DNA from 2 places in the Vibrio frigidus genome. Region 1 is predicted to be linked to the other one. Evidence: riboswitches for the same ligand, from Rfam matches in the RefSeq annotation. Region 1 holds a riboswitch; the other holds the start of a gene.
What was found. Region 1 has a riboswitch for thiamine pyrophosphate ahead of thiD (bifunctional hydroxymethylpyrimidine kinase/phosphomethylpyrimidine kinase). Riboswitches for the same ligand answer to the same signal wherever they lie in the genome.
Positions count from the first base shown of each region.

Region 2: another riboswitch for thiamine pyrophosphate. It lies ahead of thiB (thiamine ABC transporter substrate binding subunit); the one in region 1 lies ahead of thiD (bifunctional hydroxymethylpyrimidine kinase/phosphomethylpyrimidine kinase).

Region 1 covers NZ_JBCDMC010000015.1:50,686-54,104, reverse strand. The annotation lists gene AACW90_RS20440 (bifunctional helix-turn-helix transcriptional regulator/alpha/beta hydrolase) at 1-1,767, opposite strand, end outside; TPP riboswitch at 1,912-2,022, shown strand; gene thiD (bifunctional hydroxymethylpyrimidine kinase/phosphomethylpyrimidine kinase) at 2,104-2,994, shown strand; gene AACW90_RS20430 (ABC transporter ATP-binding protein) at 2,987-3,419, shown strand, end outside.
Region 2 covers NZ_JBCDMC010000013.1:62,674-66,092, forward strand. The annotation lists gene mpl (UDP-N-acetylmuramate:L-alanyl-gamma-D-glutamyl-meso-diaminopimelate ligase) at 1-1,124, shown strand, start outside; gene AACW90_RS19490 (flavin prenyltransferase UbiX) at 1,174-1,791, shown strand; TPP riboswitch at 1,867-1,995, shown strand; gene thiB (thiamine ABC transporter substrate binding subunit) at 2,043-3,038, shown strand; gene thiP (thiamine/thiamine pyrophosphate ABC transporter permease ThiP) at 3,125-3,419, shown strand, end outside.

The DNA.
Region 1 (3,419 bases):
GCCATATTCCTCTGCCACAGATTTTAAAATGTCACTCCAGCGATGATAGACGAGTAAATGACCAAGGTTTTCAAATTCATGAAATTTTGAATTACTAAGGCTACGGTGAAACTTTCGTGCCAATTGAACGGGAACATGTTGGTCCAGACTGCCATGCCATATCGTTACTGGTGAAACGATAGTTTCAAAATCAATGTTCCATAGACGACTAAGAATGACCAGATCTTCGCAAAAGGCATTCGGTCCTTGCCGCATCGCTTCTCTGAACGCCAATAAAAAATTATCAGTGACTTCTGTTTCCGACAATGCTGCCGCGTCGCTCTTACACAAATGTTGATAAACCTGATCAAAATACAACTCGTGATCTTTCATCAAATTATTGGTGATAATCTTTAAAAGAGGATGCAGTATCGACGGAGCTCTCATCGCGATTTGCGCCAAAAACTTATTACTGGATTTTACGCCATGGAAAAGATTGATTGGTTGGTAAGGAGTCACAGTACTAACAATCGTCGTATGCACTATCCGTTCTTTTAATAGGGACGCCGCCGCCAAGGCATAAGGCCCTCCACCACAAAACCCCATAAGAGAATATCGATCCAAATTGAGACAGTCCGCCAACGTATCTACGTCACGTGCGATACTCGCCAAAGTACGATGTGGATCAGCCGTTGATAAGCCAAACCCTGGACGATCAATGGTAATTAAACGAATATTATGGTCAAAAAGAGTCCGATTGTTTGGATGTTGCTGCAGTCGTGAACCCGTACTCGGTGGAAACAAGATAACGGGAATACCGTTTTTTCTGCCTATATCACTGAATCCTAACTGCCTCTCATCACTGACTTTACAGACTTGATGATAGCACGCAGTTTCAAAAATAAGCTTGGATTTTAGCGAACTGACCGTGTCTCGAGTTTCCGCTGTAGGATTCATCAAAATCAGCTTCATTAACTCACTTTGCCGGTGGCAATCTGTTTTTTGAAAGACAGATTTTAACTGAGTCCGAATGGTATTAATCGAAACACTGTGACTATCGCTAATCTCATTCAACGTTTTATTATGCGCCAGTTTTTCGACCAGTCTCTGCTCGGCTTTCGTTAAGTTGTAGCGCTGACAGAACCCGGTTAGATTGGGTTTTACATCTACATTTTGATTTGCGAAAAGAACCAGTATATTACTACCAAGCTGATATTGATCATCAATCCGAGACAAACTAATACTCGCTGGATTCGTTTGGAAACTGTCACGCAAACGCATTGTCGCCTCGCGTTCTTCCCCTTTAAGATCAATCAGTTCAGACAGCAGTTTATTGAACCGCTGTTGTTGGGAGTTGAGCGAGAATACAACATGACCACCCTCTATTTTCACTAAATCTGTGGTCTTTAGAAAGTCGAGTGCCAGTTGGTTCTGTTGCACCAACGACCCACTACCAGTAATAACAAAGGCAGGCAAAGGTAAGAAGTCGAATAGGCTCAATTGCAGATGTTGGTGCTCATCATTATCTTTCATTCTATTACTGATGGCGGCACTTCGCTCTAGGTGTTCAACGATAGTAGAAACCTGAGAAAGGCCTCTATACCTTTCGACCTCCCGCATTGATAACCGTTGATTTACCTGCGCAGTTGCGCTCACCACACGTTCTGCTTCCAGTGGTGGAAGCGTTGATGCTATCTGTTCCAACAAAACAGGCCACTGGGTCGGATCCAATGCAGTATCATAGATTTGCGCAACCAATTCTGGCGAAATTTGACCATTAGCATCCATTCTAGAGTTCTCTATGCAATAGTGAGCTTATCGTTCCAGCAACCATAGTATCGACCTGTTCAGTTGCAAACATTGACGAGAGTCATTGCGTAGCGCTTTTCGTTACCCAATGAATTTGCTACACTCCTGTGGCAAACATATTTTAGATATTAGTCGGGGAGCGATGGGCCACAACCCAAAGCTGAGACCATTTCGATGGGACCCGTTGAACCTGATGCAGTTAACACTGACGTAGGGAACTGATAGCCATGCCAAAATAAGGTTGTCTACATCCCGTAGCATACCTCGCTTATCTGGCTGCTGTTATTCCTTTACGATTACGTTTAGGAACCAAACATGACAGCAAAGCACACAACACCAATTGTACTTACCATTGCCGGTTCAGATAGTGGCGGTGGCGCAGGCATTCAAGCGGATATCAAAGCCATCTCGGCAACAGGCAGTTATGCTTGCTCCGTAATCACAGCTCTTACTGCACAAAATACTCAAGGCGTCACCGGCATCCTTCCCATCTCGTCTGAATTTGTAGAGCAGCAGATGGACGCCGTTTTTTCCGACCTTAATATCCAAGCCGTAAAAATCGGTATGTTGACTGACGTCAGCATTATAAAGACCGTCGCCAGAAAACTTCGCCAATATAAACCGAAACATCTTGTCATCGATCCCGTAATGGTTGCGACAAGTGGCGACCTTCTGCTAGAAAGCTCTGCCATCAGCACCTTAAAATCCGTTCTTTTGCCTTTAGCCACGATGATTACGCCCAATCTTCCAGAAGCCGCCGCCTTAACCGGTGAATCGGTTCCTAACACTGAAGCTGAAATGAATGCACTCATTGTAAAGCTGAGACAATTAGATACGCGAGCTATCTTGCTCAAAGGTGGGCACCTAGAATCTTCCGATAACAGTACCGATCTATTTGTCACCAGAGAGCATGTCGAACGCCTATCGACAGCGAGAATTAAAACGCAAAACACCCACGGTACAGGCTGTACGCTCTCCTCAGCTATAGCCAGCTATCTTGCACAAGGCTATAGGCTAAAAGAAGCCGTTCAACTCGGTAAACTCTATATTACTCAAGCAATTTCTCACGCTGACAAATTAGAGATTGGTTACGGTCATGGCCCTGTTCACCACTTTTTTCCAGGACACCAATTAATTCAAGACCATTATTTGTTTCCAACTCAGGCCGAAAACACACAATCCAATAGTGATGTTGAGTATGACTAATCCTGTACTCATTGAATTGAGAAATGCCTCTTTAGGCTACAAAGGTAGCCGGCAACCCATCCTCTCTGACTTGAACATGCAGATATCAAAAAAGCGATGGACCTCTATTTTGGGTAGAAGTGGCTGTGGAAAAACCACCTTGCTTCGCTTTCTCGCTGGCCTCTTAAATGACGACCTTGATTGGCAAGGAGACATGAAAAGCAGCCTTAACGGTGAGCTACACCAAAATGTCGCCTATATGGCACAACAAGATTTACTCATGCCATGGCTCAACGTCATGGATAACGTTTGTTTAAGCTTTAAATTTGGCAACGACATCTTGTCAGAAAAAGATAAACAAAAAGCGATTCAACTTATCGATCAGGTTGGGCTGTCGAATCAACGCCTTCAATTTCCTAATCAGCTTTCTGGTGGAATGCGTCAAC
Region 2 (3,419 bases), on a different contig from region 1:
ATGTCCTTGATCACAATCTAAAATATACGTCTGGTCCACAGTGGTTAAAAGAGTTTCTTCTCCATGATAGATGGGTATTAGCCGTCTCCGGTACCCATGGAAAAACAACAACAGCAAGCATGTTGTCATGGATACTTGAAGATTGTGGTTACGAGCCAGGTTTCCTTGTGGGTGGTGTTTTAGGGAATTTTGGGGTATCTGCGCGTCTAGGAAACAGTATGTTCTTTGTCGTTGAGGCTGATGAATATGACAGTGCATTTTTCGATAAACGCTCAAAATTCATTCACTACCACCCTCGCACCTTAGTAATGAACAACCTCGAGTTCGATCATGCCGATATTTTTGATGATCTTGAGGCAATTAAGAAACAATTTCATCACTTAGTACGAACAATCCCGAGCAATGGTCGAATATTCTCCCCTAAATCCGAATTGGCGCTTCAAGATGTATTGAAAAGGGGGTGCTGGAGTGAACAAGAGCTGATCGGAGATGAATCTTGTGATTGGAAAACAGAGAAAATTAAAAAAGATGGCAGCGAATTCAATGTTTTTTTTCGAAGCGAATTAGTTGGTACGGTTAAGTGGGATTTGGTTGGTGATCATAATGTTAGTAATGCATTGATGGCGGTGGCAGCAGCAAGACATGTCGGTGTTACTGCTGATCTGGCTTGCGAATCTTTAGCGTCGTTCATTAATACCAAAAGACGACTTGAACTAAAAGGTGAAGTTGCAGGTGTCACGGTTTATGACGATTTTGCTCATCACCCTACCGCGATAGAACTGACACTGGATGGGTTGCGTAATAAGGTGGGGAAGAAAAAAATAATTGCGGTATTGGAACCTCGCTCAGCAACGATGAAGATGGGTATCCATAAAGAAACGCTCGCGACGTCGTTATCTAAAGCTGACTCTGTATACCTGTATCAGCCAAATAACTTAAAATGGTCAGTAGAAGACATTGCCAAACACTGTGCTCAACCTGCTTTTGTGAGTGATAATATAGACGTGTTTGTTGCTGAGATTTTGCAAGAGGCAGCGGAGGGCGATCAAATACTCGTGATGAGTAATGGTGGCTTTGACGATATTCACGATAGGTTGTTAGATGGATTGGCTAAGAGTAAATAGATTTTATCCAACCGAAATAGTAAACATTTTAACAATACAGAGAATGTAGATGATTAAAGAAAAAACAATTACCTTGGCATTTACTGGCGCCTCTGGTGCACCTTATGGTTTACGGTTGCTAGAATGCCTGCTAGCGGCAGATTATAAGGTTTACCTGCTCATTTCTTCAGCGGCTCGTGTTGTGATGGCAACCGAACACAATCTAAAGTTACCGAGTGGTCCTGAAGCGGCCAAAGCGGTGCTGATTAAACAACTGAACTGCAAACCTGAACGATTAGAAGTGTGTGGTAAAGAAGACTGGTTTTCTCCCGTTGCCTCAGGCAGTGCCGCACCTAAAAAAATGGTGGTTTGCCCCTGTTCTGCAGGTAGTGTGGCTGCCATTGCTCATGGCATGTCGGACAACCTCATAGAACGAGCCGCAGATGTGGTTATGAAAGAACGCGGTCAGCTATTGTTGGTTGTTAGAGAAACCCCTTTTTCTACATTGCATTTAGAGAATATGCATAAGCTTTCTCAGATGGGTGTGACTATTATGCCAGCGGCTCCGGGGTTCTATCATCAACCTAAAACTATCGACGATTTGGTGGATTTTATGGTGGCAAGAATATTAGATCATCTCGATATAGAGCAAAAACTCGTTGCGCGTTGGGGATATGACAATCGATAAATTGGCTTGTTAACATGGCGGATAAGCATCTGTTCTCGTGGCTAGTATCTTCATAACATTACGTATACAATCACTGTCGACTCATCGGGGTGCTCAATAGTTATTTTTTAAAATAATCAACTATTGGGCTGAGATTAAGTTTTCCTTAGAACCCGTACACCTGAACCAGATAATACTGGCGTAGGAATTGAGCGGGATAAATCAAAAGTCCTCCCTCAAGCCTGTGCCGCTCAAAACATGGAGAGCGTCCAGTGAAATACACTATTTCAACCTTAGCTTCAATATTAACAGTAATCCTTTCATTTTCTACTTTTGCCGCCGATAAACTGACGGTATACACCTATGATTCTTTTGCCGCCGATTGGGGCCCAGGCCCAAAAATTGAAAAAGCCTTTGAAGCTCAATGTGGTTGTGACTTAGAGTTTGTCGCATTAGATGATGGGGTGTCTATTCTTAATCGTTTACGTCTAGAAGATAGCAACAGTAAAGCGGACATCATTTTAGGGTTAGATACGAATTTAATGACGGAAGCAAAAAAGACAGGGTTGTTAACAGAACATAGCGTAGATACCTCTACAACAACACTGCCTAAGGGGTGGTCAGACAGTATATTTGTTCCTTTTGATTACGGTTATTTTGCTTTTGTATATAACAAAGATAATCTACAAAACCCACCTAAGAGCTTAAAAGAACTTGTTGAACAACGTGATGATTTAAAAGTGATATATCAAGATCCACGTACTTCTACACCTGGACAAGGTTTATTACTTTGGATGAAGTCTGTGTATGGTGATGACGTTAGTAAAGCGTGGGAAATACTGTCTAAAAAAACCGTGACCGTGACCAAAGGCTGGTCTGAATCGTATTCGATGTTTTTGAAGGGAGAAGCGGACCTTGTTCTGTCTTACACCACTTCTCCTGCCTATCATTTAATTGCTGAAAATGATGCAAAATATGCCGCGGCTATTTTTAATGAAGGGCATTACATGCAAACTGAAGTCGCTGCAAAAGTGAAAGGTTCCCAAAATCCTAAGCTCGCTGACGAGTTTATGAGCTTTATTCTAAGTAACGAATTCCAATCAGCAATGCCAACAGGTAACTGGATGTACCCAGTGACGAATGTTCCACTGCCTGAAGGTTTTGAGACGCTGACGGTTCCGGAAAAAGCACTTTCATATTCTTCTGATGAAGTGTCTAAAATGCGCAAAAACTGGATAAGAGAATGGCAATCAGCGTTAGTCCAATAATACTCAATCAGACATGTTTGTAATTGATTCCCCTGATTGGTATAAGCTGAATTTTCAATAGAGACTGTAGTGTCCGAGTGCCCTGAATTATGAATAAAACGCCGAAGTTAGGCATTGTTATTGCTGTGTTTATCGTGGTCTTTGTCACCTCGGCATTTGGGGCGCTTATTTCATACGCGCCCCATCTCGATCTTACTCAGGTAGTGTCTGACCCTTACTATCTACATGTCACCAAATTTAGTTTTTACCAAGCTTTTTTGTCAACGCTGCTCAGTGTTGGTTTAGCTATACCCGTAGCGCACTCGCTATCAAGACGGAATTTCATGGGTAAATCGTTTCTATTAAAGTTATTTTCAAGCACACTTGTTTTACCTGTTCTTG